One region of the Paraburkholderia largidicola genome, then DNA from elsewhere that is predicted to be linked to it. Evidence: predicted binding sites of a transcription regulator. Region 1 holds the regulator's gene; each other region holds the start of a gene.

What was found. The regulator LexA, encoded in region 1, represses DNA repair genes until DNA is damaged. The targets are predictions, from matches to a motif close to ACTGTATNNNNATACAGT.
Region 2: the regulator LexA is predicted to act here: its motif matches at 2,260-2,277, upstream of imuA (translesion DNA synthesis-associated protein ImuA).
Region 3: the regulator LexA is predicted to act here: its motif matches at 1,953-1,970, upstream of PPGU16_RS19550 (VRR-NUC domain-containing protein).

The regions. Positions count from the first base shown of each region.
Region 1 is NZ_AP023174.1:1,962,915-1,970,994, reverse strand. Features, by position in the region: gene PPGU16_RS08775 (hypothetical protein) at 1-209, shown strand, start outside; gene PPGU16_RS08770 (ABC transporter permease) at 264-1,088, opposite strand; gene nodI (nodulation factor ABC transporter ATP-binding protein NodI) at 1,134-2,048, opposite strand; gene PPGU16_RS08760 (universal stress protein) at 2,327-2,791, shown strand; gene PPGU16_RS08755 (DUF2939 domain-containing protein) at 2,828-3,475, opposite strand; gene PPGU16_RS08750 (hypothetical protein) at 3,594-3,938, opposite strand; gene lexA (transcriptional repressor LexA) at 3,966-4,616, opposite strand; gene PPGU16_RS08740 (sulfate ABC transporter substrate-binding protein) at 4,962-6,020, shown strand; gene cysT (sulfate ABC transporter permease subunit CysT) at 6,126-7,022, shown strand; gene cysW (sulfate ABC transporter permease subunit CysW) at 7,019-7,987, shown strand; gene PPGU16_RS08725 (sulfate/molybdate ABC transporter ATP-binding protein) at 8,003-8,080, shown strand, end outside.
Region 2 is NZ_AP023174.1:2,429,811-2,437,890, reverse strand. Features, by position in the region: gene PPGU16_RS10895 (alpha/beta fold hydrolase) at 1-448, shown strand, start outside; gene imuA (translesion DNA synthesis-associated protein ImuA) at 2,293-3,000, shown strand; gene PPGU16_RS10885 (error-prone DNA polymerase) at 3,134-6,283, shown strand; gene PPGU16_RS10880 (hypothetical protein) at 6,457-7,176, opposite strand; gene PPGU16_RS10875 (VPA1269 family protein) at 7,160-8,080, opposite strand, start outside.
Region 3 is NZ_AP023175.1:624,656-632,735, reverse strand. Features, by position in the region: gene PPGU16_RS19560 (hypothetical protein) at 1-419, shown strand, start outside; gene PPGU16_RS19555 (hypothetical protein) at 440-1,471, shown strand; gene PPGU16_RS19550 (VRR-NUC domain-containing protein) at 1,989-3,707, shown strand; gene PPGU16_RS19545 (ATP-dependent DNA helicase) at 3,704-5,971, shown strand; gene PPGU16_RS19540 (SRPBCC family protein) at 5,994-6,482, shown strand; gene PPGU16_RS19535 (mechanosensitive ion channel domain-containing protein) at 6,507-8,080, opposite strand, start outside.

The sequences.
Region 1 (8,080 bases):
CGCTGCTCGTTTCGCTCGATGGCCCCGTCGAGGAAGCCGACCCGGAAGAGTTGCGCACGATCCGTTTGCGCTCCGACGATCCCGGCACGATGTTCCGCGTCGAATGGCATCGCGCGGACGGCAAGATCGGCCGGCAGGAAGGCGGGCCGTTCGCGACGGTCGAGTTCATCTCGGACGTCGACGTGCCGTGGTCGGACGACGAAGAGTGATCTGATTCAATCTGCTTGAGGGCGCCGCCGCGCAGGAACCTGCGCGCGGCGCCCTCAGCGCATCATGCGGCGGCGAAACAGCACCGCCGATACGCAGAACGGCACCACCACATAGGCGGCCAGTACGGCCACATGTAGCGCCGCGTCGCTCATCGGACGGTCGAGCAGCGCCGGGCGGATCAGGTCGACGGTGTGCGCAAGCGGCAGCAGTTGCGCGGCGAATTGCGCAGCGGGCGGCAATTGCGACAGCGGAAAGAACACGCCCGAGAGCAGCAGCATCGGCGTGAGCACCAGCGTCTGATAGAACATGAAGAAATCGTACGAGGGCGCGAGCGCCGTCACGATCATCGCCGTGCTCGCAAACGCCAGCCCCGCCAGCACGATGACGGGCAGCGCGATGAGCATCGACGGAAAGCTCGCATAGCCGAGCGCGCCCGCCACGACCATGATGGCGGCGCCCGACAGCACGGCCTTGCTGCCCGCCCACACGACCTCGCCGAGCACGATGTCGCCGAGTGTGAGCGGCGTGTGCATGATCGCTTCCCAGGTGCGCTGCACGTGCATCCGAGAAAAGCCCGAATACGTCGACTCGAAGCTCGCCGACATCATCACGCTCGACGCCACTGTGCCCGCCGCAAGGAACGAGATGTACGAGACTCCGTCGACATGTCCGACCATCAGCCCGAGGCCGAAGCCGAGTCCGAACAGATAAATCATCGGATCGGCGAGATTGCCGAACATCGACGCGAGCGCGAGCTTGCGCCACACCAGATAGTTGCGCCGCCAGACGGCGATCCAGTTGACGGCGTTCGCGGGCAGCGCGGCGAAGCGCTCGCGTGCCGCGGCGTGTTCGGGGGTGTCGTAAGTGCGTAAGTCCATGTGTGCTGTGCGCCTGGATGTCGTTGGCGAATGAGTGTGTGCTCGTCAGTCCTGCATTTCGCGCCCGGTCAGGCGCAGGAACACGTCTTCGAGATTCGCCGGCCGGTGCAGATAGCGCAGCCCCACGCGCTGCTTCAGCCGCGCGTGAACGGGTTGCGGGTCGTCGACATAACAGAAGAGCGTTTCGCCGCTGATCTCGGTGCGCACCGAGAGCGGCGCCAGTTCGTCGCGCAGCGTGACGGGATCGGGGCCGTACACTTCGATGACGTCGCAGCCTATTTCCGAAGCGATCAATTCATTCGGCGCGCCTTCCGCGATCTTGCGTCCTTCCTCGATCACGCACAGCCGGTGACACAGACGCTCGGCTTCTTCCATGAAGTGCGTGGTCAGCAGAATCGTCTTGCCGCGCGCGAGCAGCGAGCGTAGCCGCTCCCAGATCAGATGGCGCGCCTGCGGATCGAGGCCGGTGGTCGGCTCGTCCATGATGAGCACGTCGGGATCGTTGATGAGCGCGCGCGCGAGCGTGAGCCGCCGTCTCATCCCGCCCGACAGTTCGCTGACGCGCGCATCGGCCTTGCTTTCGAGGCGCGCGAATTCGAGCAGCGTCGGCGCCATCGCGCGACACTGCGCGGCGGACAGGCCGAAGTAGCGGCCGAACACCAGCAGGTTTTCGCGGACGGTGAAATCGGGATCGAGATTGTCGAACTGCGGCACGACGCCGACGCGCGCCCGCGCAAAGCGCGAGCGGACTGGAATCGGTTCGCCGCACAGACGGATGCTGCCCGCATCGGGCGCCGCGATGCCGAGCAGCATGCGCAGCGTCGTGGTCTTGCCGGCGCCATTGGGACCGAGCAGTCCGAAACATTCGCCCGCGCGCACATGAAACGACAAGCCGTCGACGACAGTCTTCCCGCCATAGCGCTTCTCGACCTGATGAAATTCGATTGCAGCTTCGGACATACGTGGACGGATGCTCCCTGAATAGGTGCTTGTCGGGTACACAGCGCGGTGCAAAGCGGGTGCAAAGCGCCATGCGGCTGCCTATTTTAGGGCATCGTGCGTGCCGCGTTTGGCGCATGGATGCGTATCGCTGGCGGATCGGGTGCACGATCTTGCAGCGCGTCATGCCGGACTGCGCGGGCCACCGCACTTAGCGTTTTCCATCCCTTGCATGTCGAATTGCGGCGCACCATGATTCAGATGAGACCGCGATAGTCGCGGGCATGGGGGGAAGCAAAATGGCGAGCTACAACAAGATTCTGCTGTGCTACGACGGCTCGCGTGAAGGCCGCAAGGCATTGCGTTGCGGCGCGAATCTGGCGCTCGATCTCGGCGCGGAAACGCATTTGCTGTCGGTCGTCGACATGCGTTCGAGCATCGCGCAAAGCGCGGGCCTGTTGACGGACGTCGCGTGCGGCAGCTTCGAAAAGACCGCGCGTGAAATCCTGCAGGAAGGCGTCGACTGGCTCACGGAACGTGGCGTGAAGGCGACGGGGCATTTCGCGTTCGGGCATCCCATCGACGAAATTGCCTCGCTTGCGAATGAATTGCACGCCGATCTCGTGGTGGTCGGGCATCGCTGCCGCACGGGGCTGTCGCGCTGGTGGATGGGCGCGGGCAATACGCCGCTGCTTGACCGCGTCTCGTGCAGCATTCTGGTTGCGTGCTCGTCGGCGGCTGAAGAGGAACAGGCGGCTGCGTGACGCAGCCGCCGTCGGCGCACGTGGCGTGAAGAAGCGTCAGCCGTTCAAATCCACGGCTGACAGCTTCCAGGTAAAGAGTCCCTGGCGAAGGAAGATCGCTGCATAGCGCGTGTCGCCGACGCCGTGCTGATAAGTCACGACGAATTCATTGACACCGCGGTAGCCCGCCGTGGTTTGCGGCGGTTGAGGCGGCGTGTTGCCGTTGGCGTTAGCCTGGCTCGACGCAGGCGCAGGCGCAGGCGTTTGTGGCGAATTGGGCGCCGGATTGTCTGCTGGCGCAGCGGGCGGCGGAGGCGGGCGCTCGCCCGGTTCGCCGCGTGGTGGAATGCCGTTGAGCAACGCGGCGACACCATCCGGCGTCGCATAGGCATCGACGAGCGGGCCTATCAATGCAACACCGATCATCGCGCCGATGGCGGCAAGCGGATTGCCGTTGTGTTGCACGTCGAGCCGGCGCGTCAGCAATCCCGTGACCTGTAACTTGAGGCTGTCGCGCAGCGCCGGGTAATCGACGTACGCATTGACCGTGTCGACATCGCGGGAATCGGCGGCGCGTTTGAGCCGGTCAAGTGCGATATACGGCGATGCGTACGCATAACCCAGTGCAGCCACGACGACGATCACGATCAACGCGATCAGAAGTGGCCGACCCACCCGGCCTTTCATCTTTACCAGACCTGCCATTGTGCAGAACGCTCCGTTTTCAATGTCGATCAGGTGTGGACCCGATCGGCACTGAAACGATCCCACGAGTTTGCAAGCAAGCGTTTCCGGACGTCGATATCAAGCGCATGCGGCGCGCTCACGCCGCCTGTTGGGCCAGCTGATCGCCTTGCTCGGCAATCGCGCGATCGATCATATTGCAGACGGCGTCCACCGTGCCGACCATGATGAGCCGCGACGACCCGTGATAGACCCGCACGGGTGCGCGCCGCGCCGGTTCCGCATTGAGGCCCGAGTTCAGCGACACGCGCGCAAACGCCGGCTGCGCGGATGGCAGCGCCTGGGGTTCTTCATCGAACAGCGATGCCGTGCGGCCCGCGACGTTCGACGCAAGCGCCGTCAGCGAACCACAAGGGACAAGCTCGCGCAGATGGCGCAGACGACCGAACTGGCGAAAGGGCAGCAAGCGGGCAAGGCGTTCCATGAGTCTCTCCAGACAGTGTTCAGCTAATTAGAATTCAGTCGGCCGGATCAGCCCGACCGCGATGCCTTCCAGCGCGAACTCCGCGCTGCCGGCCTGAACAAAAATGTTTTCGTAATCGGGGTTCTCGGCGATCAGCTCGATACCGTTGGGCCGGCGCTTCAGGCGCTTCACAGTCACGTCGTCACCCAGACGCGCGATGATGATCTGGCCATCTTTCGCTTCGCTCTTCTTCTGTACGGCCAGCAGATCGCCGTCGAAGATGCCCGCGTCGCGCATCGACAGGCCGCGCACCTTCAACAGGTAGTCGGGCTTGCTCGAGAACAGCGACGGGTCGCACGTGTATGTCTGCGAGATATGTTCTTGCGCGAGGATCGGGCTACCGGCTGCCACGCGACCTACGAGCGGCAGTGACAACTGCATGATGCTCGCGTGCGGCAGCGTGAACTGGTGCGGGGAATCGTCCTGGCCCGCAAGCAGACGGATGCCGCGCGACGCGCCCGCCGCCAGCTCGATCACGCCTTTGCGCGCCAGCGCCCTCAGGTGTTCTTCCGCCGAATTGGCGGAGCTGAAACCGAGCTCGGCGGCAATCTCGGCCCGCGTGGGCGGGAAGCCCGTGCGCTCGATGGCGCGGCGGATCAGTTCGAAAACCTGCTGCTGACGTGCGGTGAGTTTGGTCATGGCGCCACTGTATGGATAGACAGGTGACTGTATTTTTATACAGTATTCGGCGCATTTCAAGCTTTACTTTAAGTTCGTCGCGCCGGGTGTCGTGTGAACGTCGAAAGCCGACGCTGTAACGGCCTAAAGAACGCGTGCACGGACGCAAACCATTCCTTTACCACTATTGCGTATTAAAAAATGAAGAAACATTATTTTTAATGATGAAGCCGCCCGGATAGACTGGCCTCCATTGATGCAGCAGCAACGCCCGCGCAGCGGCAGAGGCGCTTGCCGCTTGCGCAGCAGCGAAACGCGGCAATCAGCGGAAAACAGGCAGTCACACCAACAAGACGGAGAAGGTCGATGGGCATTCGGATCACGGGGTTGGCAGGAGCACAGAAGGCAAGGCGCAGCAGCGCGAAGCGACTGGTCGCGGCGCTCGCGTTGGGCGCAGCGTCGGCGGTCGGGATGATCGCGCAGGCGCATGCGGATACGACGCTGCTCAACGTTTCTTACGATCCGACCCGCGAGTTGTACCAGGACGTCAATCAGGTCTTCGGCAAGGAATGGAAGGCGAAGACGGGCGAGTCGGTCACCTTCAAGCAGTCGCACGGCGGCTCGGGCGCGCAGGCGCGTTCGGTGCTCGACGGCCTGCAGGCCGACGTCGTGACGCTTGCGCTCGCTTACGACATCGATGCACTCGCCAACAAGGGCCTGATCGACAAGAACTGGCAGAAGCGCCTGCCCGACAACGCGTCGCCGTACACGTCGACGATCGTGTTCCTCGTGCGCAAGGGCAACCCGAAGCACATCAAGGACTGGGACGATCTGGTGAAGCCGGGCGTGTCGATCGTGACGCCGAACCCGAAGACCTCGGGCGGCGCGCGCTGGAACTATCTGGCGGCGTGGGCGTACGCGGCGCATCTGCCGGGCGGCAACGACCAGAAGGCGAAGGAATTCGTGTCGAAGCTATATAAGAACGCAGGCGTGCTCGACTCCGGCGCGCGTGGCGCGACGACGAGCTTCGTTCAGCGTGGCATCGGCGATGTGCTGATCGCATGGGAAAACGAGGCGTTCCTGTCGGTGAAGGAATTCGGCACCGACAAGTTCGAGATCGTGGTGCCGTCGGCGAGCATTCTGGCCGAGCCGCCCGTCGCCGTGGTGGACAAGGTGGTCGACAAGCACGGCTCGCGCAAGCTCGCCGACGCATATCTGAACTTCCTTTATAGCGAGGAAGGCCAGGAGATCGCCGCGAAGAACTTCTACCGTCCGCGTTCGAACAAGGTGCCGGCCACGCTGACCGAGAAGTTTCCGAAGTTGAAGCTGTACACGGTCGACGACTCGTTCGGCGGCTGGACGAACGCGCAGAAGACGCACTTTGCCGATGGCGGTGTGTTCGATTCGATCTACCAGCCGCAGTGAAACCACGCAGCGGCCATGTTTGAACAAAGGCGCGCCCTCGGGCGCGCTTTCGGCAATGGTGCGACGGCACGCGTTGCAACGCATAAAACCTGAAAGAGCTTTCGCATGACGACGTTGACCTTTCGCAAGCCGAGCGCGATACCCGGCTTCGGCCTGACACTCGGCATCACGCTGGCGTATCTGAGCCTCGTGGTGCTGATTCCGCTCGCGGCCACTTTTCTCAAGACGGCTACGCTCGACTGGAGCCAGTTCGTGCGCGCCGTCACGTCGCCGCGCGTGCTCGCGTCGTACCGGCTGACGTTCTTCTCGGCGCTCGGCGGCGCGCTGATCAACGCGGTGTTCGGCTTTCTCGTCGCGTGGGTGTTGGTGCGCTACGAGTTTCCGTTCAAGCGCATCGTCGATGCCGTCGTCGATCTGCCGTTCGCGCTGCCTACATCGGTGGCGGGCATCTCGCTCGCGGCGATCTATTCGGGCAATGGCTGGGTCGGCCAGTTTCTCGAACCGCTCGGCATCAAGATCGCGTTCACGCCGGCGGGCGTGCTGGTCGCGCTGACCTTCATCGGCCTGCCATTCGTCGTGCGGACCGTGCAGCCCGTGCTCGAGGAGTTCGAGCGCGAGCAGGAAGAGGCGGCCGCGTGCCTGGGCGCGTCGCGCTGGCTGACGTTCCGGCGCGTCGTGTTTCCGTCGGTGTTTCCCGCGCTGCTGACGGGTTTCGCACTGGCGTTCGCGCGTGCGTTGGGCGAATACGGCTCGGTGATCTTCATCGCCGGCAACGTGCCGATGAAGTCGGAGATCACGTCTTTACTGATCATCACGAAGCTGGAGCAATACGATTACGCGGGCGCGACGGCGCTGGCTGTCGTGATGCTGGTGGTGTCGTTCCTGATGCTGCTGCTGATCAACACGCTGCAGTGGTATCTGCAGCGGCGCACGACCCGTGGCCGCACGGCGCCTTCCGTGCCGGTCGTGTCGTCGGCCGCGCTGACGGGAGGTGCGCAATGAGCCAGGATTCCGTGTTGCTATCCCGCTCGGGCGCGGGCAACGCCAACGCCGCGCGCCGACCCGATCCGGTGACGGAGCCGCGCGTCGTGCGCTGGATTCTGACGGGCATCGCGCTGCTGTTTCTCGCGCTGTTCCTCGCGTTGCCTCTGGTCGCCGTGTTCTATCAGGCGTTGAGCAAGGGCGTTGCGTTCTATTTCGAGTCGCTCGCGGATCCCGATGCCGTCTCGGCGATCAAGCTGACGCTGCTGACGGCGGCGATTGCCGTGCCGCTGAATCTGGTGTTCGGTCTTGCCGCGTCGTGGTGTATCGCCAAGTTCGAGTTTCGCGGCAAGGCGTTGCTGACGACGCTGATCGATCTGCCGTTCTCGGTGTCGCCCGTGATCTCCGGCCTGATCTACGTGCTGATGTTCGGCGCGCAAGGCTGGTTCGGACCGTGGCTCGCCGATCACAACGTGCAGATCATCTTCGCAGTCCCCGGCATCGTGCTCGCGACGATCTTCGTCACGTTCCCGTTCGTTGCGCGCGAGCTGATTCCGCTGATGCAGGCGCAAGGCAACGATGAAGAAGAAGCGGCGCACGTGCTCGGCGCGTCGGGCTGGCAGATCTTCCGGCGCGTCACGCTGCCGAACGTCAAATGGGGCCTGCTGTATGGCGTGATTCTGTGCAATGCGCGCGCGATGGGCGAGTTCGGTGCGGTATCCGTCGTGTCGGGCCATATTCGCGGCCAGACGGACACGATGCCGCTGCACGTCGAGATTCTCTACAACGAATATAACTTTTCGGCGGCCTTCGCCGTGGCGTCGGTGCTCGCATTGCTCGCACTTGTCACGCTAGGCCTGAAGCTGCTCGCCGAGCGTCACATGTCGGCAGAACTGGCGAGCGCGCGCGATGTGCCCGCCCATGCCGGTCCCGTGAGCAAGCCGTCCACCCAGTCGACGAATACCGCCGCACAATCGGTCCAGTAAGGAGAGTTGTCAAAGATGGGCATCACCGTACGCAATCTGCAAAAGCGCTTTGGCGATTTCACCGCGCTCGACAACGTCTCGCTCGATTTTCCG
Region 2 (8,080 bases), 470 kb from region 1:
TTCGTCGTCGGAGGACGATTCAAAATCACTGGCGGAAGCGTGGTCGGGTCCATTCGTGGACGAGTTGGCGAATCTCCGATTCGCGTACCATTGGGAGGACGTTCCCCCCGCACTGGTTCAGGAAGACATGAGCGTTGGCTTTCCTGTGCGTAGGCCATCGGCTCTCCCACTTTGGACCACCAGAACCTTTCCGCCTTTCGCGAAGATCTGCCTCCAGGAAGGGATCGTCGCGCGTGAAGCTGCTGAGATTAAAGTTCCAGTTTTCTTGTCAGCAGGTGAACGGGATGTCCTGCGTGACTTGAGGCAGGAGCCTGTTGCTTATCGCAAGTGTGTGGACATCACGCTTTTCGAAATTCCGGAATGCGCGCACATGCACAACTTTTCGCCGAAGAGAGCGCTTGCGTGGTCTAGGCTTCAGACTTGGATTGACGGTCTTCCATCTCGCTAAATGTTGGTCTCGCCCTATGGCGCGTTCTATATTCCGATTCCTTACAGCCTGGAGGGAATCGGAATGGCTGAACCGTTGGAATGAGGTAAGCGCAACGCAACCGTGCAACCCGTTTGGGAGGAGTTACTGTCGAACGGTATTTCTGTGACCGGGCAACCTGTCGCAGCCGTCAGCTAAACCCAAAGATACTATTGTCGACGGCTTCGTGATGTGTGTGATTGGCCAGTCGAAAGAAATCGACAGTTGCGGTCAGTTGGCATCCCTGCTCCTGAAGGGCCGCGGATGCGGCGCCTGCCGGCTCGACAAGCGCCATGTTTTGCTGCGTTACCATCCATTTGGGCGATTGCCAGGTTGGCGACTTTACTTCAGCCGCTCTGTGCTCACGGGCGAACTACGTAACGGAGGGTGACGTGGTCATCGTACTCACCAAGGGCGTGGTAATTCCGCTCGCTGCGGATGCGAACTGCGACGTCGCAAATCTCCCGGATATCTGTGGTGTTTGGAACTGATATGATCAGTTGTTTTCGTCTTGCAGCCACTATCCACTGAATTATGGAGTGTCCGGAAGCGGTACTGCAGTTTCCCACCAACGGGGTCATTGGCATCTACTTTAATTTTGATTTCGTCTCCCGGTTTAAGGAGTGTCCTCGTGTCCGTGATGTGGCCACATAATTTAGGCTTGGGGACCAGCTCTAAATTGCGACCATCGGTTACGAAGGTGAGTACCGGATACGGACTTGTTGTCACGGACGGCATCTGCGGTCGCGAAAGAATGGGCACCTCATTCACGTGAGTTGGCTTGGTAACCGTGATGGTTACCAGGCCGTCGTGCTCAATGGAAGTCTGACCCCACCCCGCAGTATTAATCGTTCGCAAGGCAGAGCGCACTTGATGTTCAGTATGCGCACTGGCGTTCCCGTATCCCGCAACCAGATCGCATAGCAAGGCAAGCTGGATCTCTAGCCTCCCTTGATTCTGCTGAGCGGCACGTCAAATCGCGGCCGTTACTGAGGTGACGAACATCGGAGTGCTGCCAGCTACGCCAGAATTAGATGATGCATTCGAAAACGAATGACTACCGTCGCCCAGAATCTGGTAGTCAAAAGACACCCCGTCGTTGGTATGATCCCCACGCAAGCGGTCCGTGATCGACCTGATCTTCACCGCAGCGTAGTATCCGTTCACGTTCCGGAGAACGGCGACCTCATCGGCCTGTAGCTGGATTACTCGTGAACTAAATTCGAACATGGCGGCGTCGGGATGCACGCAGGGGCGCAAGGGGCGGGTTTCTCCACGAAATGCTGATGAAGGTTCCCGAGATGAGCTGTGTTGATTCGTCAACACACAACCGGTAGCCTCGGTTGCTTGCGGATTGGGCCCTGAATGCTTGTCGATTGCGGGCACGCTGGAAAGAAAACAAGGCCGCGAGTCGTTGCATTGGGAAGTACTAGCGGCCGTTCCTTGCTGCACCCTACTAAAGGCGTCGGCCAGCGCCGTCTCTAGGAAGCAATGGCGATCGCGTGTCGGTGAAGCGGAGGTATCGGCGTTCACTTGTTAAGTTTGTGAAGCAATAGAGGCCTTTCATCAGCCAGCCAGTTGCATATCTGGTCGCGTGCTAGCCACGCACCCTGTGGGCAGCGCTCGGTGGTCACGCTTAGATAGCAGATGCGGTCGAATTTGCTTGCGTCGGCCAGTCGGCACGAGGGCGCACCGCGCGTGAGTGCGCACTTTTCTGCCAGGTCACACGGTTCAATCCGCGATTGGATTGTTTTATTGGTGACTGATCATTCGATTCAATTTCAAGGTACGATACTGTATAAATATACAGGTATTTTCCTACGCCGATGTCGCCTGCCGCTACCCGCGCCGAAGAGATTCACCCATCGCTATGGCGAGCCTCGCAACTCGCACGCGGCGGCCGGCGCACGCTTGACACCGGCTATCCCGCGCTAGCGGCAGAGTTGCCCGGCGGCGGCTGGCCCATCGGCGCGCTTGTCGACTTGCTGGTTCAGGTGCCTGGCGTAGGAGAAATGCGCCTGTTGCGGCCAGCGTTGAGTTCTATGGGCGATCGTCCGATCGCGCTAGTACAGCCGCCGCATATCCCGGACGGTCTCGGCCTCAGTTACATCGGCCTCTCGCTCGACAGGTTGCTGCACGTCAAGGCTCGAACAAGTGCCGACGCCTTCTGGTCTGCCGAGCAGATTCTGCGCGCCGGTACTTGCGGCGCGCTGATCTTATGGGCGCAGCACGCGCAGGCGTCGTCGTTGCGTCGCTTGCATCTGGCCGCGCAATCATCCGAGACGCTCTTCATCATGGTCCGGCCACTCGCGTCGGCCCAGGATTCATCGCCGGCGCTTTTGCGGCTGGCGCTACGACCGTCAGCCGAAGGCTTGATAGTCGATATTGTGAAACGACGAGGCCCAACACGCATGGAGCCTCTGTCGATTCCTCTTCAACCCACTCCTGTTCTGTTTTCCCGTCATGCGCGTCTTTCCCGCCGTCCAGTTGCCGACGTCACAACTCAAATTGGTTCGACCGAAGTGGTCGCCTGAGCCGGAACAGGGCAGGGAGGCGGTGGAGAAACTCACGGCTGTGCTTTCGGGCGAGACGCATGCGTATTGCGAGGACCATCGCGCGAGCAAGAGATCGCCCCCGTTTCTGTACGGTCTATCGGGGTAACGCGCGATGGATACGACGTTCAACGCCTTGCCGGCCTACGCCGAGCTGTTCTGCTTCTCGAACTTCACGTTTCTGCATGGCGCGTCGCATGCGGAAGAACTCGCCGGCCGCGCTTTCCAGCTCGGCTATTCAGGGCTCGCGATCACCGATGAATGCTCGCTCGCGGGCGTCGTGCGCGCGCACGTCGCGGCAAAGGAAGTGGGTTTGCCGCTCGTGATCGGCTCGTACTTCCGGCTGCGAAATGCCGATGGCACGCCCGCGTTCGGCCTGATTCTGCTTGCGCAGAATCGCGAGGGCTACGGCAACCTGTCCGAACTGATTACGCTCGCACGCACGCGTGCGCCGAAGGGCGAATATCGCCTCACACCGCACGATCTGTCGCGGCCCGACCGCGAGCACGCGCATCTGCGCGGCATGCCCGATTGTCTCGCGATTCTCGTGCCGGATTTTCCGGCGAATGAGGACGTGCTCGACGCGCAGATCGCATGGCTCGACGAGACTTTTCCTGATCGCGCGTGGGCTGGCCTCGTACTGCATCAGCGTGCGATGGACGACATTCATCGCGGCGCGCTCGAGTATGTCGCGGAGAAGCAGAATGTGCCTGTCGTCGCGTTAGGTCACGTCGTGATGCATGTGCGTTCGCGCAAGCCATTGCAGGACACGATGACGGCGATCCGCGTCGGCAAACCCGTGCACGAATGCGGCTACGAACTTGCGCCGAACGCCGAACAGCATTTGCGCTCGCGTTTGCGGATCTCGAATCTCTATCCCGAACACACGGTGCGCGAAACGATCAGCGTACTGTCGCGCTGCGCGTTTTCGCTCGATGAACTGCGCTATGAATATCCCGACGAACTCGTGCCGGAAGGCTACACGCCGACTGCGTATCTGCGCCAGGAAACGTACATCGGCGCGCAGTACCGCTTTCCCTCGGGCATTCCGTTCAACGTGCAGGAGCAGATCGAGCATGAACTCGCGCTGATCGCGGACCTCGGCTATGAGCCTTATTTCCTGACGGTCTACGACATCGTGCGTTATGCGCGCAGTCAGCACATCCTATGTCAAGGCCGCGGATCCGCGGCCAATTCGGCTGTCTGCTTTTGTTTGGGAATCACGGAGGTTGATCCTGCGCGTGGCAGTATGCTGTTCGAACGCTTTATCTCAAAAGAACGGGGAGAACCGCCCGATATAGACGTTGATTTCGAGCACCAGCGCCGGGAGGAAGTCATCCAGTACATCTACCGCAAGTACGGACGCGACCGCGCGGCTATCGCGGCAGCCGTCTCGACGTATCGGCCGCGCGGTGCGTTACGCGAAACGGGCAAGGCGCTCGGCATTGATCCGCAGATCGTCGATACCGTTGCGAAGTCGCATCACTGGTTCGATACGAGTCACGATCTGCTCAAGCGCTTCGAAGAGTCCGGCCTCGATCCCGAGAAACCGATGATTCAGGCGTGGGCGCGGCTCGCGGCGCAACTGCTCAACTTTCCGCGTCATCTGTCGCAGCACTCGGGCGGTTTCGTGATCAGCCGCGGCAAACTCACACGGCTCGTACCCGTCGAGAACGCGGCGATGGCCGATCGTTCGGTGATCGAATGGGACAAGGACGACCTCGAATCGCTCGGCTTGCTGAAGGTCGATGTGCTCGCACTCGGCATGCTGTCGGCAATCCGCCGCACGCTGGATCTCGTCGCGGAGCAGCGCGGCGAGCGCTTCGAGATGCAGGACATCCCCGCCGAAGACAAAGCGACCTACGACATGATCTCGAACGCCGATACCGTCGGCGTGTTCCAGATCGAGTCCCGCGCGCAGATGAGCATGCTGCCGCGTATGCGACCAAAAATCTTCTACGATCTTGTCATTGAAGTGGCGATCGTGCGGCCGGGGCCGATTCAGGGCGGGGCAGTGCATCCTTACCTGCGTCGACGGCAGGGCTTTGAGCCGGTCACCTATCCCAGTGATGCATTGAAGACTGCTTTGGGTCGCACGCTCGGCGTGCCAATCTTCCAGGAGCAGGTGATGCAGGTCGCGATTCTCGCGGCAGGTTTCACACCCGGCGAAGCGGATCAGTTGCGTCGTGCGATGGCCGCGTGGAAGCGCAAAGGCGGACTCGAAAAATACTACGACCGTATCGTCAACGGCATGCAGGAGCGCGGCTATGAACAGAGTTTTGCCGAGGGCATCTTCGAGCAGATCAAGGGCTTTGGCGAATACGGCTTCCCGGAGAGCCATGCGGCGAGTTTCGCACTGCTCGTCTACGCGAGCAGCTGGCTCAAATGCCACGAGCCCGAGGCCTTTCTCGCCGCGATGCTCAACAGCCAGCCGATGGGTTTCTATTCGCCGTCGCAACTCGTGCAGGACGCGCGGCGTCATGGCGTGATCGTGCTGGCTGTCGATGTGACCATCAGCGGCTGGGATTCGTCGCTCGAAACGGTGGACGGCAACGTGCGTCCCGCCGTGCGCCTCGGTCTGTCGTTGTTACGCGGCATGAAGGACGGCGCGGCTGAACGGATCGAAAATGCCCGCGCGGTGCGGCAGTTTACGAGCGTTCACGATCTCGCGCGCCGCGCGCAGCTCAACCGGCGCGATCTGCACGTGCTCGCCGATGCCAATGCGTTGTCGTCGCTGGCGGGTAACCGGCGTGAAGCGCTGTGGCATTCGGTGGCCGCCGTACCCGACAAGGACATGTTGTCGGTGGCCGCCGTTCAGGACGACACGCCCGAACTCGGCGCGCCGTCGGAGGCGCAGGATATCGTCGCCGATTACCGTTCGGTGGGACTGACGCTCGGCCGGCATCCGCTGGAGTTGTTGCGCCCGGCATTGCTCGAACAGCGTCTGATGCCCGCGTCGACGTTGCGCAACTATCGCAACGGGCGGCTCGCGCGTGGCTGCGGGATCGTCACTGTGCGGCAGCGGCCGGGCACCGCGAAAGGCGTGCTGTTCGTGACGATCGAGGACGAGACGGGCAACGTCAACGTGATCATCTGGCCGAGCTTGCTGGAGAAGCAGAGGCGGGAAGCGCTCGGCGCATCGCTGCTCGCCGTGTACGGCACGTGGCAATGCGAAGGGGAAGTGCGGCATCTGGTGGCGCAACGGCTTGTCGATATGTCGCATCTGCTGGGCGGGCTGCAATCGACGAGCCGGGACTTTCACTAATCATCCATCCGCTCTACGTGCGATGGCTTAAAGCGTCAGATATTTTCCAGACAGGCAGGATGCCGGTCTTCCAAACCCGCAAATTGCCGAACACAAAAGCGGATCGAATTGGCTGACCGTAGGAGAAATCCAGCAGCCTGCTGGCGCAGTGACTGGTTGGCATGTTGATTCGGCTACGTCTTTTCAGCGCCCTGCACCCACTCCAGCCAGTCTGTGGACTCCTTCCATTGCGCAGGTGAAAGCAGCGTATGTACGATTCCATCACGCTCATAAATGAGGCGCATCACTTGCTCGCGACGCTGCACTTCAAAATGCACAATCTCGCCGGAAAGAAGTATAAGTAACGCCTCCACCAACGAATCAGGTACTTCTGGTCCAGTGGAGTCCAATGCTATGTCGAGGCCGAGCGTGGAAGTCGGACCGCGTTCGAAAGCTTCGGATAGTGAAATGGGACGGTGTACTGTCGTTTGTTCGAGAAGTTGCGCCAACCTTTTGTTTTCTGTATCTAGTCGATGGTTATCCTGTAGCAAGGAATCAATGCACAATCTGGTTTTGGCATCCAGGCCTTCGGCAGGATATGGGGACCGGTCCCTCCCCGTAACCTCAGGGAATTTGGTAGATTGTGCTCGTGTGCGCATACGTGTCTGATACTCACGGATTCGCGCACTAATGTATGTTTTATGCTGAGCATTGTTCTGAATCGTTTGCTCCTTAGGCCCACCAAAATGCTCGGTCGCTACAGCGGCAACCCGACTGTAGTTCATCACGCCACGACACTTTTCGATCAGATCACAAGCTTCCTTGATTTTCTTAAGGTTCGGCTTTGCTTTCGGACCGACTTCTTCCATCAATTGCTGGAATATTTCTTCCGCAGATTCATTGAGAACATTCATCGTCAAGGACCTTTACAAGGCTTTCGTTTTGGTCGTGAAGAGCTGTGCGGTTTTTTCCCTTCATCGCTTCGTCGACAACAGCGGCTATCCAGCGGCGGAAGTCTTCGTGCTGTGGAAGGGTGAGGGGCAACGGGGCCTTATTATCGAGCGCTTCCTGCACTTTGTTGTTTCCTACCAGGTGTTCGGCCATGCAAGCCATCAGGTAGGCGGCCTCGTGACGCAGCGCATCGTCTCGGATGTCCATCAGCAAATGGCGGCAGTCCTCTACGCGCAGGATTTGATCCATGAACTGTGAGCAAGTTTCCTTCGATAGATTCGATGCTTTCTCAAGGCCACCCTGAATTACTGCAGCTTCCAGGATGTTCCGGACGAGCGCGAAATCGCCTGAGCGCTCAAGCCTGACTTCAACTTCGTCCAGAATGTCAGCGCGGTCGCTACCGGCGATGAGTAGAAACTTGCCGTCCTTCGGGTTCTGCGAGCGGTCGGTTATCTGACGCCATTCATCGAGTCGCGTGAGTGACTCCTCGAACATGCGATAGCGATTAACCCATTCAAGTATCAGTGGCTCGCATCGCAGATCGATACTTGCGATCTGCTCCTTGAGAAGTTGGCGATCCAAGGTCAATTTCTGGCGCTGTCCGGCATCGAGATCCGGCAGATCCGTCCACGCAAGTTCAGAAAGCCGCTCGTACAAGGCCTTCCGGCTTCTGCCATGACCGCGCAGTTCGAGCATAATTTCGTTCATCGCCTGAGATTGCTGGATGACAAATGCCGGGCCGGTACTGAAGAACCGGCAGTTCCCGCATCCGCCCTTTACGCGAGTGTAGCCAGGGGAAACCTTGTCTGGATTTTCCTCGAGCGGTGCCATGCCAACATCGCAGGCCGTACCACCCAGAGGGCAGAT
Region 3 (8,080 bases), on a different replicon from region 1:
TAAAGTGCCCACCTGTTGCGTCGATGGCGCATGCTGTATCGTCGCCGCAGTATCAGGAACTGCAGGTCAAGGACTTCATCGATCGCCTCAATCACGCGATTGGCAAGAGTCTCAGTGGCTATTCCTATCAGATCAAGGACTATCTTCAATCGCCGCTTGGCCGCGCGACCGTCCTGGATCAGGACGTGAATGCGCCGGGTGCGACGGCAAACAGCATGAAAGCTTCGCTGGATCGATTTTTCCAGAACAATCCGCATGTGTCTCGCAATCCCAATGAGTGGGGGGCGAACAGGCGTGCTTACGAAACCAGCATTTTGCAGGACTATGGCCCATCACGCTTCATGGCGCAGGTCAACGGACAGTCAGTCGCACCGGGGCGATATGATCATCTGGTTCAGGCGCTGGGAATGCCAAACTGAAAAACGCGACTTCTGAATTCATGAAAGCTAATACTCCACCGTATCGAACCCGCTCTCCTCGCATACAGGCTGTACGTATCGGCGCGGCCATTGCTGCGATTTTGGTGCTAACCGGCGGTACAGTCGAATTGGCTGTCGCCGCTGCTCCGCCGTCCACACTCCGTTTCGGATTGCCGGGCGGAGGCTCAATTCTGTATGGCAAGGCCACGAACCCTCAAGCCCCGTTATCCCAGCGTGCATGGCAGGAGGCCATATTCTATTTCCCGAACGGCACGACATTCAGCGTATTGCCAAAAGCTGGTGAATCGATCTCGCCCGGTGCGGTAATGGAGCCTCCGAATGACAGCAATATCTCGCCGTCCGGCCAATATGTCGTTATTGGACGAATCGAGTCGGGATCAGTTTCGTCGAAGCCCGGGCAAGCGGAGTCCAATGCGAGCCGGGAATACTGTTCCGCCATCGAGATTCGCACGGGGTGCATTACAGCTGATCAAACTGGTGAGATATGCGGAGCGGGCTGGCAGACGGGCCAATCCGCTCAGTGGGGAACCGACGACCAGACGAACCTGATGTTGAAGGACGACCGTCCATCGGCCAGCAGACTGATGCGGTTTATCGGCGCTGGCCAACCACCGAGGTCACTCACTAGCAACGATTCGGGCGCCGACAATCTCCTTCGTTGCGACCCACCGTCAGCGGCCAATCGTGGAGTGTACCAGGGGATTGCGGCCGCTTTGCATGCCGCAGGTGCGCAAAACGATGCGCGACTGATTGACGACGCGCTTGCAAAGGCGGGCATTGGCACAACCGGTAAATCGGTTTCGTCCACCGAAGCAACGGGTCATCTCGTGGCGACCATATCGGTGCAAAGAGCGACACTTTATAACGCCCCGGATGATGCCAGCGCGGGACGCGCCTATCTGGTCAAAAACGATAGAGTATCGGTATTGAAGCAGTCGCCGTCCGGTTGGGCCTATGTGGACTACGGCAACGCTTCTGGCAAGCATCTGCTTCGTTGGATCAAATCCGATCAACTGACGATCGAGCCGTAAAGTGCTCTGCAATCTGAGCGAGATATACGACACGACTCGTATTGCTAGCGTCCGAATCGCAGACATGCAGGCAAACATGTCGCGCACCGATTCGGCCCGATATGGGATCAAAACGCTATTCAAGCGTCCGCCGATTGAGTGTCCGCTGTCGAGCAATCTCATTGTCCGCTCCGGGTCGATAACGGCCCGAAGGGATCGATCTCTGGCGAGCACCCTATGCAATCAGCATCGAACCGTGGTCGGCCAGTTTCAGCCTCTCGTCTTTGTGCATAAGACGTTCGAACGTCTCCCTCGCGAGAAAATCGGCCTCTCAGATTGCTCTTTAGGCAAAGCCGAAGCGGGGGATACCGCAAGGCGCGACCACCCATCCGGGCAGTCTCACTCATTCGGTAAATTCAGTCTCGCGGATAGCGCCCCAGTCTCGCTAATTCGGTTTCCCTGCAGGTTTCCGGGTTCGCAGACCGTGGGTTTTGCTATCATGGCTGTATAAATATACAGCCCTCCGTGTCCGATAGCCGTGCCGACCGACGCTCCCGATCCGTTCTATTACCTGTCGAATTTCGAGCGCGCGCTCGCGTGGATCGCGAGCCGTTACGACGATCTGCTCGACGACAGCGAGCGAACCTTTCTCGACACATTTCTACGCGACGACGCGCGCCTGCCGAAAGCATCGCGCGCGCTGCTCGTGCGCATGCTGATGCGCAAAGGCACGCTGTTTCGCACGGGGCGGCTCGCGTATGCGGAAATCGGTTGTCCCGTGCAGGCGGCGGCGCCGCTGGCCGCGCTCGGCTGGGTCAATGCGGACGCGGGCATGTCGCTCGACGAACTGTTTGCGTGCGCGACGCGCCCCGAACTTCAACGCATGTTCGCCGCGGCGTCTTCGCTCAAGGGCCTGCGCAAGGCCGAATGGCTCGAAGCGCTGCGCGTCGCAGACCCCGCGCACGCGCTGCAAAAGCGTTTTCGCGAATGGGATGCAGCGGCTGAGGAAGCCGCGTTGCGCGTGCTCGTCGCGCCGCTGTGCGAGCGCTTCCGGCTGATGTTCTTCGGCAATCTGCATCAGGACTGGTCCGAGTTCGTGCTCGCCGATCTCGGCGTGTATCAGTACGAGCGCGTGGCGTTCGCGCCGTCGTCGCGGGCGTTCCAGCAGCGCGGCGACGTCGACTGCTATCTGGCGCTGCACGCGTGCCGCGAAGCGCTGGAGTTGACGGGTGATGAATCACTCGACCCGCTGCTCGAAGCCGTCGATGCAATCGATACCCAGCACAACCCATGGCTCGCATTGCGCCGCGCGAAGCTGCTGTATGCGATCGGCTATCAGGCCGAACGCCGGCGCGACTGGGAGGCTGCCTTGCGCATCTACGAGCGCTGCACATGGCCCGGCGCGCGGCACAGGCGCATGCGCGTGCTGGAGCGCGACAGCCGCGATGAAGCCGCGCTCGCGCTGGCGTTGCAGGCGGCCGCCGCTCCCGAGAGCGAAGAGGAGCAGCAGCGCGTGGCGCGCATGCTGCCGCGCCTGCAACGGCGGCTCGGCGTTGCCGCGCAAAAGCCTGCCGGCGTGCGCGCGGCGCAGCGCGGCATGCTCGAATTGCCGCGTCCATTGGAACCCGTCGCCGTCGAATACGCGGTGCGCGATCATCTGTCGACGGATGACGCGCCCGTGCATTACGTCGAAAACGCGCTAATCAATTCGCTGTTCGGTCTGCTGTGCTGGGAGCCTGTTTTCGAGGCCGTGCCGGGCGCGTTCTTCCACCCGTTTCAGCGCGGCCCCGCCGATCTGCACGCGCCCGACTTCCGCGCGCGCCGCGCCGCGCAGTTCGATGCCTGCTTCGCGCAACTGGACGGCGGCACGTACCGCGAGACGATCCTGCGTCATTTCGAAACCAAAGCTGGCTTGCAGTCGCCGTTCGTGTTCTGGGGCATGCTCACGCCCGAGTTGCTGACGCTTGCGCTCGATTGCCTGCCCGCTGCACATCTGAAGCTGTGGTTCGAACGGCTGCTGCTGGATATTCGCGCGAACCGCTCGGGACTGCCCGATCTGATCCGCTTCTGGCCGCGCGAGCGGCGCTATGAGCTGATCGAAGTGAAAGGGCCGGGCGATCGCCTGCAGGACAATCAGATCCGCTGGCTCGCGTACTGCGTGCAGCACGATATGCCCGTGCGCGTGCTCGATATCCGCTGGACCGAAAGCGCTGACGAAACGCTCGCCATCAGCGCGGCGGACACGGAGGCGGCATGACGTACATCGTCGCCGTGCGCACGCTCTGCGAATTCACCGCGCGGCGCGGCGATCTCGATCTGCGCTTCACGCCCGCGCCGTCGGCGCTCGAAGGCATCGCCGGCCATCAGGCCGTGACGGCACGCCGTGCGTCCGGCTATGAAGCGGAGATCACGCTGACGGGTACGCATGGCGGTCTCACGGTGCGCGGTCGCGCCGATGGTTACGATCCCGCGCTGAACCGGCTCGAAGAAATCAAGACGCACCGCGGCGATCTTGAACGAATGCCTGCGAATCATCGTGCACTGCATTGGGCGCAGGCGCTGGTGTATGGGCATCTGCTGTGCGAGGCGCGCGCGCTCGACGAATTGACGGTCGCCCTGGTGTACTTCGATATCGCCGACCAGAAGGAAACCGTGCTGACGGAACAGCACACGGCCGCGTCGCTGCGCGCGTTCTTCGAGGATCAATGCGAGCGCTTCATCGCGTGGGCGGCGCGTGAAGAGGCGCATCGCGAGGCGCGCAACGCCGCATTGAATGCGCTGCGTTTCCCGTACGGCGAGTTTCGCAGCGGTCAGCGTGAACTGTCCGTGGCCGTGTTTCGCGCGGCGCGCGACGGGCACTGTCTGATGGCGCAGGCGCCAACGGGCATCGGCAAGACGCTCGGCACGATCTTTCCGCTGCTGAAGGCGTGCGGTGCGGATCATCTGGACCGTGTGTTCTTCCTGACGGCAAAAACGCCGGGCCGCGCGCTCGCCCTCGAAGCCGTCGAATCCCTGCATCGCGGTGAAACCACGCTGCCGTTGCGCACGCTCGAACTCGTCGCGCGCGACAAAGCCTGCGAGCATCCCGACAACTCGTGCGACGGCGAATCCTGTCCGCTCGCGCGCGGCTTCTACGACCGCCTGCCCGCCGCGCGCGACACGGCGTTGCAGGCGCGCACGCTCGACCGCGCAGCCGTGCGCGAAGCGGCGCTCGCGCATGGCATCTGTCCGTACTATCTCGCGCAGGAAATGGCGCGCTGGTGCGACATCGTGATCGGCGACTACAACTATTACTTCGACAGCAGCGCGATGCTTTACGCGCTTACGCAGCTGAATGGCTGGCGCGTCGCCGTGCTCGCCGACGAAGCGCACAATCTGCCCGACCGCGCGCGCCGCATGTACAGCGCGACACTCGATCAGCACGCGTTTCGCGGCGCGCGCCATACTGCGCCCACCGCACTGAAAAAGCCATTCGATCGCCTGAGCCGCGAATGGAATGCGTTGAACCGCGAGCGGGATGCTGCGTATGACGTGCTTCCCGAAGTACCGCCAAAGCTGCAATCGGCTTTGCAAAACCTGATCGCCTCCATTGGCGATCAGCTTGCAGAAACCCCGCAATCCGTCGATGAAAATGCGCTGCGTTTCTATTTCGACGCGCTGCATTTCATGTCGCTCGTCGAGCAGTTCGGCGATCATTCCATAGTCGACGTAACGCTTGAAGCCCAGCAAGGCGCAGCCCGCGCGAAACCTGCCACACAGATCTGCGTGCGCAACGTGATTCCGGCGCCGTTCCTCAAGCCGCGCTATGCCGCCGCGCGCGCGACGATCGTGTTCTCCGGCACGCTCAGCCCGCAGCACTTCTATCGCGACATGCTCGGTCTGCCCGACGAGACTGGCTGGCTCGACGTCGAAGGGCCGTTCAGGGCCGAGCAACTGGATGTGCATGTCGCGCATCATGTGTCGACGCGCTGGCGCGACCGCGAGCGTTCGCTCGAACCGATCGTCGATCTGATCGCGCAGCAGTACGCCGCGCGTCCGGGCAACTACCTCGGCTTTCTGAGCAGCTTCGACTACTTGCAGCGCGTCGCCGGATCGATGCGCGAGCGGCATCCGCACGTGCCCATCTGGACGCAGGAGCCGCGCATGGACGAGACCGCGCGCGACGCGTTCCTCGCGCGCTTCACGACGAGCGGCGCGGGTGTCGGTTTCGCGGTGCTGGGCGGCGCGTTTTCGGAAGGCATCGATCTGGTCGGCGAGCGGCTGGTCGGCGCGTTCATCGCGACGCTCGGCTTGCCGCAGATGAACGACGTCAACGAGCAGATGCGCCGCACCTTCGATGCGCAGTTCGGCAACGGCTACGACTATGCGTATCTGTATCCGGGCATGCAGAAGGTCGTGCAGGCGGCGGGGCGGGTGATTCGCACCGAGCAGGATGCGGGCGTCGTGCATCTGATCGACGACCGGTATCGGCGCGCGGATGTGAAGCGCTTGTTGCCGCGCTGGTGGAAGGTCGTGACATAGCAACAAGAACAGGAGGCAACCCGTGCGCGCAGGCGAATACCGTTTCACGACGATCTGGCGCGTCGACGCGCCGCTACAGGCCGTATGGGATGCCATCCACGATCCGGCGCGCTGGCCGCAATGGTGGACCTGTGTCGAGCGCGTGATCGAAGTGGAGGCGGGCGCCAGCGACGGCGTCGGCGCCTTGCATCGCTATACATGGAAGGGGCGCTTGCCGTATCGCGTCGCGTTCGACATGCGCGTGACCCGCGTCGAGCCACTTGCGGTGCTCGAAGGCGAAGCGTGCGGCGACGTGGAAGGCACGGGACGCTGGCAGTTCTCGACGCACGGCGAAGCGACGGTCGTGCGCTACGAATGGCGCGTGCGCACGCAACGCGGCTGGATGAATCTGCTTGCGCCGCTCGCGCGCCCGTTCTTCAAATGGAATCACGATTACGTGATGCAGCGGGGCGGCGAGGCGCTCGCCGATCTGCTCGACGCGCGGTTGCTTGGCGTCGAGCATTCGTCATGAGCGCGGCAGCGGGTGGTTGCAAACTCAGTGCCGCGCCACCTTCGGTGAGGGCTTCTGCACCTGCGCGTCATCCGGCGTGCTCGACGGACGCGGCGGGCCTTCGAGGTCGTCGTCGGCGGAACCGGGACTGCCTGGCGAGGGATTGGCCGCGACCAGCATGCTGCGCTGCGGGTTCGCAATCTCGATGCCCTTCGCGCGGAACGTGTCGAAGATGCGCCGGTTGAATTCGCGCTGCACGGGCCAGCGCGACGAGTCGCGGCATTGAATCTGGCCGGCGAGCGTGACGGCCGCGCCATCGACGGCATCGACGCCCCAGAAGCTGAAGTCGGACAGGATGCCGTCCTTGAACTGCTCGTCCTCGCGCAGCGCGGCGCCGATTTCCTTGAGCGTCGAGATCGCGAGGTCGACGTCCTGGCCGTACGCGATGCTGACCCGAACGGCCGCATTGCCGAGCCCGCGATTCGTGTTATTCACCGTCGATACCGAACTGAACGGCACCGTGTACAGCGAGCCGTCGCCGCCGCGCAGACGCACCGTGCGGATCGACAGATATTCGACCGTGCCGGATACGCCCGCGAGCGTCACCCAGTCGCCGACCTGCATCGCGTTCTCCATCAGCAGGAAAATCCCCGTGATGAAATCCTGCACCAGCTTTTGCGAACCGAAGCCGAGCGCGACGCCGAAGATGCTGGCGCTCGCGAGCAGCGGCGCGGTGTTCACGCCGAGTTCGCTCAGACCCGTCATCACGACGACCAGCGCGATCACCACGAACAACGCCGAGCGCAGCATCGGCACCAGCGTGCGAAGCCGCGCGGCGCGCATCAGGTCGCCGCTTCTGGTCCACTGCGCGAGGCGCTTCTCGACGGACACATTGGCGATCTCCCATACCACCAGCGCAATCACGGCGGACACGCAGATCGTGACGATGGCCGACGTCAGCCGGTGGCCGATCGCACCGGGCCGGAAGAACTGCCACACGTCGAGTCCCCACAGCTGCAGCAGCACGAGCGCGGTGACGAACACCACGAGCGCCGAGATGACGCGCCGGATCAACGGATAGTAGCGGTACGCGTGCTGGTGAATCAGCGAACGCTGCTCGCCTTCTTCGACATGAAAGAGCCGCCCGAGCGCGCCGAACAGCACGATCGCCACCACGCGCGCGGCCACCAGCACGGCGAGCGACAGGCCGCCCAGGTGCAGCAGCGTGCGGTAGCCGTTATGCACGTCGAGCGCCCACACGAACCAAAGCGCCATCACGATGAACACGGCCACCCACGCCCACATGTCGATCAGCCCGTGCGCCAGCATCGTCACGGTGCGCTGGCTGTCGGCGTCCGTCTCGCCGGTGCGCTCGCGCAGCAGCGCGGAAATCGGCGCGCGGCATTGCAGGATCATGATCGACACCATCACGTGCCCGACCAGCGCCAGCAGCTTGACGAGGGGCAGATGCGCCGCATCGCTCAGGCCGAGCGCGGTGGCGATCTGGATCAGCGCGCCGCCCGCGCCGATCACGCTGACGACGCGAATCACCCAGCGCTGCATGAACAGCGCCCAGCTATCGGGCACGCGCAACAGACGCAGTCCCGGCGCATCCGGCT